DNA from 3 places in the Achromobacter sp. NPDC058515 genome. Region 1 is predicted to be linked to each of the others. Evidence: predicted binding sites of a transcription regulator. Region 1 holds the regulator's gene; each other region holds the start of a gene.
What was found. The regulator FNR, encoded in region 1, switches genes on or off when oxygen is low (the NO sensors DNR and NnrR bind a similar motif). The targets are predictions, from matches to a motif close to TTGATNNNNATCAA.
Positions count from the first base shown of each region.

Region 2: the regulator FNR is predicted to act here: its motif matches at 1,656-1,669, upstream of ACFWP0_RS20895 (ribonucleoside triphosphate reductase).
Region 3: the regulator FNR is predicted to act here: its motif matches at 1,224-1,237, upstream of ACFWP0_RS12345 (fatty acid desaturase).

Region 1 is NZ_JBHXNI010000016.1:50,132-53,632, forward strand. It holds gene ACFWP0_RS23750 (ArsR/SmtB family transcription factor) at 1-50, opposite strand, end outside; gene ACFWP0_RS23755 (hypothetical protein) at 129-1,328, opposite strand; gene fnr (fumarate/nitrate reduction transcriptional regulator Fnr) at 1,343-2,071, opposite strand; gene ACFWP0_RS23765 (gamma-glutamylcyclotransferase) at 2,159-2,593, opposite strand; gene clpB (ATP-dependent chaperone ClpB) at 2,731-3,501, shown strand, end outside.
Region 2 is NZ_JBHXNI010000013.1:624-4,124, reverse strand. It holds gene ACFWP0_RS20905 (PepSY-associated TM helix domain-containing protein) at 1-1,252, shown strand, start outside; gene ACFWP0_RS20900 (DUF3325 domain-containing protein) at 1,249-1,599, shown strand; gene ACFWP0_RS20895 (ribonucleoside triphosphate reductase) at 1,758-3,501, shown strand, end outside.
Region 3 is NZ_JBHXNI010000006.1:1,344-4,844, forward strand. It holds gene ACFWP0_RS12335 (RsmB/NOP family class I SAM-dependent RNA methyltransferase) at 1-543, shown strand, start outside; gene ACFWP0_RS12340 (hypothetical protein) at 569-949, opposite strand; gene ACFWP0_RS12345 (fatty acid desaturase) at 1,323-2,531, shown strand; gene ACFWP0_RS12350 (UvrD-helicase domain-containing protein) at 2,528-3,501, shown strand, end outside.

The DNA.
Region 1 (3,501 bases):
GCCAGCGCCGAAAAAATGCCGTCGAGGGTGTCGTCGTTAAAGTTAACCATAAGGTTAAGTGTCGGGCCGGCAAGGCATGCCTGTCAAGCCATGCAACTCCGGAATTTCCCTAAACCCGCGGGCAGCGTCTATTTGCCGCGCGGCTTGATGATGTCGCAGGCGGCGGCGTTGCCGGTGGTCTGGGCGCCGTCGCCCAGCAGCGCGCGCACGCCGCAGACCGATCCGAACATGCGCTTGCTGTCGTGGCCCACGCCGCCCACCTCGAAGCTGCTGTGGCGCAGCGCGACGGGTTTGGCGCCGCGGCCGGCCAGCACGTGCTCGTACTGCACGTAGCCCGTGCCGCGCGCGAGCCGGGTCGCGCCCTGGGCTTCCGCGCCGCAGGCCTTGTCCAGCAGCCGGTGCTCGGGGTTGTTGTCCGCGCCGCCCAGCAGATAGATCACGTCGCGCGCCGCGTAGCGCACGAAGAGCCGGGATTCTTCGGTTCCCCGCGCGTAGGCGGGCAGCTTGTCCGTGCCGTACTTGTACTGGTTATAGGTGGGGCAGATGCCGCGTTCGTAGGGCGCATAGCCCTTGCCGTCCGCGCGCGGCCGTTCGTTGGTCAGGTACAGGTAAGAAGAGGGGTTGGCGACGACGTAGCGCAGCGCCAGTCCGTCGCGGCGCAGCGGGCCGTCGATGTTGTTCAGCACCGCGTAGCGATGCACCAACTGCGCGCCGCCGGAGTGTCCGGCCAGCACGATGTTCGCCAGGGATGCCAGGCGCTTGCGATCGTCCAGGCTGCGCAGCAGGTCGTCAAGCACCTGGAACGAGCTGACCGGCGCGGGCCGGCCCGCCGCCTGGACGCTGTCTTCGCCGTCTTCCCAGCTGGCCTTGCGCCAGGCCGCCATGCCGCCGAAACCCGAGTCGATGGATCCGGAGAAGCGCGGCGCCAGGATCAGCGTCTCGCGCTCCCGGTCGGGGTTGCCCGCCAGCAGGGCGGCGGCGGTTTCGTAGTAGTGGTCGGCGTCGCGCTTGACGCCGTGGATGACGACGAGCACCTGCTTGATGCCGCGCAGGTCGTCCTTGGCCAGGTTGCGGTTGGCGTAGACCGGCATCTTGTACCGGTGCCCCGGCTTGCCGAGTTCCACCGTCTGCCAGCTCAGGGGCGCCGCGCGCTTGGGCGCAGGCACGATTTCATCGTAGTCGTAGGGGTCGGGCAGCGGCGTTTGGGCGCGCGCGGCCAGGGGCGCCAGCGTGGCGGCCATGGCAAGCGAGGCGGCCAGGCAGCGCGCCAGGCGCGGCCCGCGAGCCTGCCATGCCTGGGACACAGAGCTTGTGGGCGCGCGGCGCATGGCGCGGCAGACGCTCAGCAGCCGTCGTGGCCGAGCAGTTGCTTGAGCGCGGCCAGGTCCAGGATGCGGACCTCGCGCTGGTTGATCTTGATCAGGCCGTCGCGCGCAAAGCGCGAGAACAGGCGGCTGACCGTTTCCAGCGTCAGGCCCAGGTAGTTGCCGATCTCTTCGCGGCTCATGCGCAGCACGAACTCGGTGGACGAATAGCCCAGCGAGGCATAGCGCTGCGACAGGTTCAGCAGGAAGGCCGCCAGGCGCTGCTCGGACCGCATCGAGCCCAGCGAGGCCAGCATCTGGTGCGAACGGGTGATCTCGCGGCTCATCAGGCGGCGGAACTGCTGCTGCAGCGACGGCAGGTGCGCGGCCACGCGATCGACTTCGTTCAGCCGGATGACGCAGACCTCGGAATCTTCCAGCGCCACGGCGGCCGACACGTGCTTGCCATCCAGCATGCCGTCCATGCCGACGATCTCGCCCGGCAGGTGAAAGCCGGTGATCTGGATCTGGCCGGTCGCGTCTTCCAGTTGCGTCTTGAGGCTGCCGAAGCGCACGCCGTACACGGCGTCCAGCGGGTGGTCCAGCGAATACAGCGTCTTGCCTTTTTCAAGGCGGACACGCTCCTTCACCAGCTCGTCCAGCTTTTCGACTTCGGCGGCTGCCATGCCCACGGGAACGCAGACGTGCCCCAGCATACATGTGGAACAGTGAGCGGCATCAGGGGCAATGGGGACCCGTTTTTGCATACGATGACCTTTAGAGTGCCCATTGCGCGGCGGAAGGCCGGAACGGGTGCAAAGCGTGAGACAGGCGTCTATTGTAGTCCGTTGTTACTACGGGTGTCTTACCGGGCGCCGGGCAAGCCGGTAGGCAATCCAGTCCTCGCCGGCGATGGCGACGGCCGCGGCGCACAGCGCCGGGTCGACGGGGTAGTACTGGCAGGTCACCAGGCCGCCCCGGTCCGGGGCTTCCAGGCGGGCCTCGATCTCCCTGCGCACGAAAAGGCAGGGCTGGCCGGGCACGTACTCCTCGATCTCGTCCATCAGCGCGATCAGCGCCGGGTCCACCCGGAAAACGTCGCCCCGCACGCGCCTGCCGTTGTCCGCCGGGATCAGTCCGGGCCAGTCGCCAAAGTCCACCAGCATGCCCGGCACGCTGGCCGGGCCGACGTGGCAGGGAGCGGGCAGCCCCCGGCTGGCGGCGGCTTGCGCCAGATCGTTGATTTCGCCTGCTCGTAGGGTGCCGTAGACAAAAACGTATATGCTCATTGTTCAGTTGCTGCTGCACGTCGAAGAGACCATGAGGCTGGCCGGGTGTTGAAATTTTCTCATCCGGCCGCATATTCAGGTTATCGAGCCCGCCGGCACGTATCGGTCAGGCTCCCCAACAAGCCACAACGACCATTATGCGATTCGACAAACTTACTACCAAGTTCCAGCAAGCCCTGGCCGACGCTCAAAGTCTGGCCGCCCGCAACGACCACCCCTACATCGAGCCCGTCCACGTGCTGTCCGCCCTGCTGTCGGATTCCGACAGCGGCGCCGGCAGCCTGCTGGCGCGCGCCGGCGTGGCGGTCAACCGGCTGGCGCCGGCCCTGGAAAACGCCCTGAAGTCCCTGCCGCAGGTGCAGGGCGAGGACAACGTCCAGGTGGGCCGCGACCTGCAAGGCGTGCTGACGCGCACCGACAAGGAAGCCGCGCGCCGCGGCGACACCTACATCGCCAGCGAACTGTTCCTGCTGGCGCTGGCCGACGACAAGGGCGATGCCGGCCGCATCCTGCGCGACGCGGGCCTGCAGAAGAAGGCCCTGGAAGCCGCCATCGACGCCGTTCGCGGCGGCGAGAACGTCTCCGGCGCGGAAGGCGAGGCCAACCGCGAAGCCCTGTCCAAGTACACGATGGACCTGACCGAGCGCGCCCGCCAGGGCAAGCTGGATCCGGTGATCGGCCGCGACGACGAAATCCGCCGCACGATCCAGATCCTGCAGCGCCGCACCAAGAACAACCCCGTGCTGATCGGCGAGCCCGGCGTGGGCAAGACCGCCATCGTCGAGGGCCTGGCGCAGCGCATCGTCAACGACGAAGTGCCCGAGAGCCTGCGCGGCAAGCGCGTGCTGTCCCTGGACCTGGCGGCCCTGCTCGCCGGCGCCAAGTTCCGCGGCGAATTCGAAGAACGC
Region 2 (3,501 bases), on a different contig from region 1:
CGACGAAGGCCGCGCCACCCTGGGCGGCACGCACTTCGTGAACTTCCATTACACGCTGCACGACGCCGGGCTCGGGCTGTGGATCGTCGCCTTCGCCACCATGGCGATGCTGGTGGCGCTGATCTCGGGCGTGGTCACGCACAAGCGCATCCTCAAGGACTTCTTCACCTTCCGCGCCAGGAAGGGCCAAAGGTCCTGGCTGGACGCGCACAATGCGGTGGCGGTGCTGACCCTGCCCTTCCAGTTCATGATCGCCTACACCGGCATCGTGATCTCCAGCGCGGTGCTGATGCCCGCCCCTGTCGCCGCCCACTATGGCGCCGGCGCGCAAGCCGCCCGCCTGTACCTGGCCGAGATGACGGGCGAAGAGAAGACCGCGCGCACGGGCGCGGCGCTGGCCATGCCGGCGCTGGAGCCCATCGTGGGGCGGGCCGAGCAGTTGATCGGCCAGACCGCGCGCGCCATCGTCATCGCCAACCCCGAAGACAGCTCCATGCGCATCGCCGTCTACGGCTGGAACGAGGACGCCGACACCTTCCGCAGCATCAGCGCCACCACCGGCATGGCGGAGTTTTCCGGGGACGGCGGGGAGTTGCTGCGCATGCGGCCCGCGGGCGGCGTGAACGGCGGCGCCGCCTCGCTGACGCGCCAGGTGATGTCGGACCTGCACATGGGGCAATTCGGCGGACTGGCCATCAAGTGGCTGTACTTCATTTGCGGCATGGCGGGCGCGGCCATGATGGGCACGGGCGCGGTGCTGTTCATGGTCAAGCGGCGCGCCAAGCACGGCAACGAATTCGGCGCGGCGACGGCGCGGGCCTACCGCCTGATCGAAGGGCTGAACGTGGCGGCGCTGGCCGGGCTGGCCATCGCCTGCGTCGGCTACTTCTGGGCCAACCGCCTGCTGCCGGTCGCGCTGGAGAACCGCGCCCTGTGGGAATTGCGCGGCTTCTTTCTGACCTGGGCGCTGACGCTGGCCCACGCCTGGCTGTGCAGCCCGCGCCGCGCCTGGATCGCGCAACTGACGCTGCTGGCCGCGCTGTGCCTGCTGCTGCCGGTGCTGTCGCTCGTCATGCTGGGCGATCATCCGATCGCGCAGATCGCGCGCGGCGACTGGGAAAGCGCCGGCGTGGAACTCACCGCAATCGCATTCGGCGTACTATCCGGCTGGGCTGCCCTCCGCTTGCACAGGCAGCCCCTGACCGCGCCTCCCCAGCGCAAACCCCGCGCAAACCAGGAGGCTGCCGCATGAACATGAACGATCTCTTCGCCATCGCGATGGCGCTGCTGCTGACCTACGCCGGCATGGCCTGCCTGAGCCTGGCGATGCCGCGCCACTACGACCAGGTCTGGGGACGCGATCCCGGCGCCGGCCACACGCGCGTGCTGCGCGGCGCCGGCGTGCTGCTGCTGGGCCTGGCCATCCTGCCCTGCGTGGGCTTGTGGGGCAATACGGTGGGCGTGGTGGCCTGGCTGGGCTGGCTGTCGGCCGGCGCCCTGCTTTGGGTCGGCATGCTGTCCTGGGCGCCGCGCCCCGCCGCGGGCACGGCCGCGCTGGCGGTGGCGATATCGCTGGTGGGCGTCGGCATCGGTTTCTAGAGTTCCCCCGGGGCGGACGGGGCCGGATTGCGCATTTCGCACCCGGCGCCGCGCATTTGATGCGCATCAACCAAGACTGACATCCTGCGCTCGCGCCCCGTCGCGAGCACCATATGTGGTGGTAGAGTTTTCACACCCCACTACATATGGTGTCAGTCATGCATATCCAACACATCCTCAAGCGCGACGGCCGCGTCGTTCCATTCGATCGCGACAAGATCGCGCAGGCCATGGCGGCGGCGGGCCAGGGCACCGGGGAGTTGGACCTGGCGGGCGCGCAGGCATTGACCGGCGCGGTCATCGCGGCGCTGGCGGACAACGTATGTCCCGGCGTCGAAACCATCCAGAACCGCGTGGAAGAAGCGCTGGTCCAGGCGGGCCACTGGCGCACCGCGCGCGCCTACATCGTCCACCGCGAGCAGCACGCCCGCCTGCGCGCGCTGCGCCACACGCTGGTGGACGTGGAAAGCGCCATGGAAGAGTACCTGGACCAGCGCGATTGGCGCGTCAACGCCAACGCGAACCAGGGCTACAGCCTGGGCGGCCTGATCCTGAACGTGGCGGGCAAGGTCACGGCCAACTACTGGCTGTCCAACGTCTTCGCGCCGCAGGCCGGACGCGCCCATCGCGAAGGCGACATCCACATCCATGACCTGGACATGCTCAGCGGCTATTGCGCCGGCTGGTCCCTGCGCCAGCTGCTGACCGAAGGCTTCAACGGCATCCCCGGCAAGGTGGAATCCACGCCTCCCAAGCACATGTCGGCCGCCATCGGCCAGATCGTGAACTTCCTGGGCACGCTGCAGAACGAATGGGCGGGCGCGCAGGCCTTCAGCTCCTTCGACACCTACATGGCCCCCTTCATCCGCCGCGACGCGATGACGTACGCCGACGTGAAGCAGTCGATCCAGGAACTGATCTTCAACCTGAACGTGCCCAGCCGCTGGGGCACGCAGACGCCGTTCACCAACCTGACCTTCGACTGGACCTGCCCGCCCGACCTGAAGGAGCAGATCCCCTACGTGGGCGGCGAGGAAATGCCCTTCTCCTACGGCGAGCTGCAGGCCGAGATGGACATGATCAACCGCGCCTACATCGAGGTCATGATGGCGGGCGACGCGAAGGGACGCGTCTTCACGTTTCCCATCCCCACCTACAACATCACCCCCGACTTCGACTGGGACCATCCCAACACCGAGCGCCTGTTTGAAATGACGGCGCGCTACGGGCTGCCCTACTTCCAGAACTTCCTGAATTCCGACCTGGAGCCGCACATGGTGCGCTCCATGTGCTGCCGCCTGCAGCTGGACCTGCGCGAACTGCTCAAGCGCGGCAACGGCCTGTTCGGCTCCGCCGAGCAGACCGGCTCGGTGGGCGTGGTGACGGTGAACTGCGCCCGCCTGGGCTACACCTGCCGAGGCGACGAGGCGCAGCTCATGGACCGCCTGGACCACCTGCTGGGCCTGGGCCGCGACGTGCTGGAGACCAAGCGCAAGGTGGTGCAGCGCTACATCGACCAGGGGCTCTATCCCTATACCCGCCGCTACCTGGGCACGCTGCGCAATCACTTCAGCACGCTGGGCGTGAACGGCATCAACGAGATGATCCGCAACTTCACGGACGACGCCGAAGACGTCACCACCGCGGCGGGCCACGCGCTGGCCGTGCGGCTGCTGGACCGCGTGCGCGAGCGCATGACCGAATTCCAGGAAGAAACCGGCCACCTCTACAACCTGGAGGCCACGCCGGCCGAGGGCACCACCTACCGCTTCGCGCGGGAAGACAGGAAGCGCTATCCCGGCATCCTGCAGGCGGGCACCGACGCGCAGCCCTACTACACCAACTCCAGCCAGCTCCCGGTGGGCCATACCGACGATCCGTTCCATGCGCTGGAGCTGCAGG
Region 3 (3,501 bases), on a different contig from region 1:
TGCAGCGGCATCGGCACCCTGCGCCGCAATCCGGACCTGAAGTGGCGCCAGCACCCCGAGGCGCTGGCCGAGCTGGGCCGCCTGCAGGAACGCATCCTGAACAGCGCGGCGCGTTGCGTGGCCCCGGGCGGCCGCCTGGTCTATGCCACGTGCAGCTTGTTGGCCGAGGAAAACGAGGTGCAGGCCGAGCGTTTCCTGGCCAGCCACCCCGATTTCGAGCGCCTGGACGCCGCCGAGATCCTCGCGGCCCGGTGCGAAACCCTGAAGCTGGACGGCCCCTACGTGCAACTGCGTCCGGACGTGCATGGCACCGACGGCTTCTTCGCCGCCGTTTTCGAGCGCAAGAAGAAGGGCGCCGCCACGGATGACGCCGCGGCCGTCGTGGCCGAGGACGCCGAAGCTGGCGTCGACGCCGGCATCGAGGCCGACGCGGGCGCGGAAACCGGGCTCAAGGCCGAAGCCGAGACCGCCGGCCAAGCCGATACGGATGTCGACGCCACGGCGGAACCGGCGCCGCAGGGCGAGGCCGGCAAGCCGGCCTGATCCGGCAGGCGGGCGCGCCGCCGGGTCAGGGACCCGGCGTGACGCCTACCGTGGCGCTGTAGCGGCGGGTGCCGATGGTCTTGTTCTGGTACTTCACTTCCCAGGACAGGGTGTCGGAACCGGGCCGGTCCGCCTGGTAGATCACTTGCGACACCGGCACAGCCTTGTATGCGCAGCGCCCGGAATCGCTGGATTGGCCGCGCGTCTGCTGGATGCTGGCCTTGCCCAGCGTCGGCATCTGCGTGATCGCCACCCGCGGCGCCCGCAGCGCCAGGCAGTCCGACCCGCGTATCTCGTAATAAGAGGCCAGCACGGCGACGTCCCCCGACTTCAGCGTTTGCGCCAGGACGGGGGCGGACAACGCCAATCCGAGCGCGGCCAGGACGGAACGAAATCGGGGACGCATTATTATGTGCAACATCAGTGGGGCAAAAGAGACAGTTGGGTAGGCGGGGCGGGCACGAAGTGTGCGCCCGGATCGTGGCGTCTTCAAGACGAACGGCCTGGCTGACAGGAACTTTAATGGCGAAATGTAGCCAAAACCAAGTGCCATTGCGAATATCCCCACCTGGAGCAAGGGTAGCCGCCACCGGCGGCCGGATTACCGCAAGGCCAGCCTCGCGACCGCCCGAAGTTGTCGCGAGAGTGGTTTTTTTGTGCTCAAAACCGGGGCTTAGTCCTTGATTTCGCTCAAAAACTATTTTGAAACTACCTTGTCATAAGACAACAAAGGTACGTTAAACTTCAGGCACTTCTCAAGCGAGGCTCATAACAGCTTTATGGATTACATCCTCTCCTTCATTGCCGGTGGTCTGACCCAAGCTACTTGGTGGCAGGTCGTCGTTTTCACCCTGGTAGTGACGCACATCACCATTGTTGCGGTCACGGTCTTTCTCCATCGCAGCCAAGCGCACCGCGGTCTGGACTTGCATCCAGCCGTCATGCATTTCTTCCGCTTCTGGCTCTGGATGACGACCGGCATGGTCACCAAGGAATGGGTCGCCATTCACCGCAAGCACCACGCCAAGTGCGAAAAGGAAGGCGACCCTCACTCGCCCATCCTGTTCGGTATCTGGAAGGTGCTGTTCCGCGGCGCGGAACTCTATCGTGAAGAATCGAACAACAACGAAACCATGGCCAAGTTCGGTCATGGCACGCCCGACGACTGGCTCGAGCGCAACGTCTACAGCAAGCACAGCCTGTGGGGCGTGCTGAGCATGCTCGCCATCGACGTGGCCCTGTTCGGCGCCATCGGCGTCACGGTGTGGGCGGTGCAGATGGCCTGGATTCCCTTCTGGGCGGCCGGCGTCGTCAACGGTATCGGCCACTATTGGGGCTACCGCAACTACAACAGCCCGGACACCAGCACCAACGTGTTCCCCTGGGGCATCGTGATCGGCGGCGAAGAGCTGCACAACAATCACCACGCCCACGGCACGTCGGCCAAGTTCTCGGCCAAGTGGTATGAGTTCGACATCGGCTGGTGCTACATCAACATCCTGAAGTTCCTTGGCCTGGCCAAGATCAAGAAGGTTGCGCCCAAGCTCAAGCTCGACGACACCCGCACCGGCATCGACCTGCGCACGCTGCAAGGCGTGATCACGCACCGCTACGAAGTCATGGCCCGCTATGCGGACGTGATCAAGAGCGCCGCCCGCGAAGAACTGAGCAAGCTGAAGGCCTCGCGCCAGGAAGGCAACGCCGAATGCGGCTATACCAAGCTGCACCAGGTGCGCCGCGCCATCCACCGCAACGAGGACATCCTCCAGCCCGAACAGCTTGCCGCTGTTGACAAGGCCATTGCCCAGAACAAGTCGCTGTCCACGCTGGTGCAGATGCGCCGCGAACTCGGCCGCATCTGGGAAAGCTCCAGCGCCAGCAGCGAACAGCTCCTCAATGACCTGCAGGCCTGGTGCCAGCGCGCCCAGCAAAGCGGCATCGCCGGGCTCGAGCAATTCGCTCAACATCTGCGCCGCTACGCGGCATGATGCTAGAGAAGCTCAACCCTGAACAACGCGCCGCAGTAACGTTAGAACCGCAGCACGCCCTGGTCCTGGCCGGGGCGGGCAGCGGGAAGACCCGGGTGCTCACCACCCGCATGGCCTGGCTGATTCAAACCGGCCAGGCTTCGCCTTTTGGGCTGCTGGCGGTCACGTTCACGAACAAGGCCGCCCGCGAGATGCTGGCGCGCATGTCGGCCATCCTGCCGATCGATACGCGCGGCCTCTGGATCGGCACCTTCCACGGCTTGTGCAACCGCATGCTGCGCGCGCACCACCGCGACGCCGGCCTGCCGCAAAGCTTCCAGATCCTCGACGTCACCGACCAGCTTGCGGCCATCAAGCGCCTCATGAAGGCCAATGGCGTCGACGACGAAAAATACCCCCCCCGCGATGTGCAGCGCTTCATCAACGGCGCCAAGGAAGAAGGCCTGCGTCCGCCGGACGTCGAGGCCTACGACGCCCATCGCCGTCGCCTGATCGAGATCTACCAGCTTTACGAGGCCCAGTGCCAGCGCGAAGGCGTGGTGGACTTCGCCGAGCTGCTGCTGCGCGCCTATGAATTGCTGTCGCGCAATGCGCCCGTGCGCGAGCACTACCAGCGCCGTTTCCGCCACATTCTGGTCGACGAGTTCCAGGACACCAACACGCTGCAGTACAAGTGGCTGCGCCTGTTGGCGGGCGGCGGCGCGGCCATCTTCGCCGTGGGCGACGACGACCAATCCATCTATGCGTTCCGCGGCGCCAACGTCGGCAACATGGCCGATTTCGAGCGCGACTACGCGCGCGGCACCGTGATCCGCCTGGAGCAGAACTACCGTTCGTTCGGGCACATCCTGGATTCGGCCAACGCGCTGATCGGCCACAACACGGGCCGCCTGGGCAAGAACCTCTGGACCGAACAGGGCGAAGGCGAGCCGGTGCGCGTCATCGAGCAGCCGTCCGACGGCATGGAAGC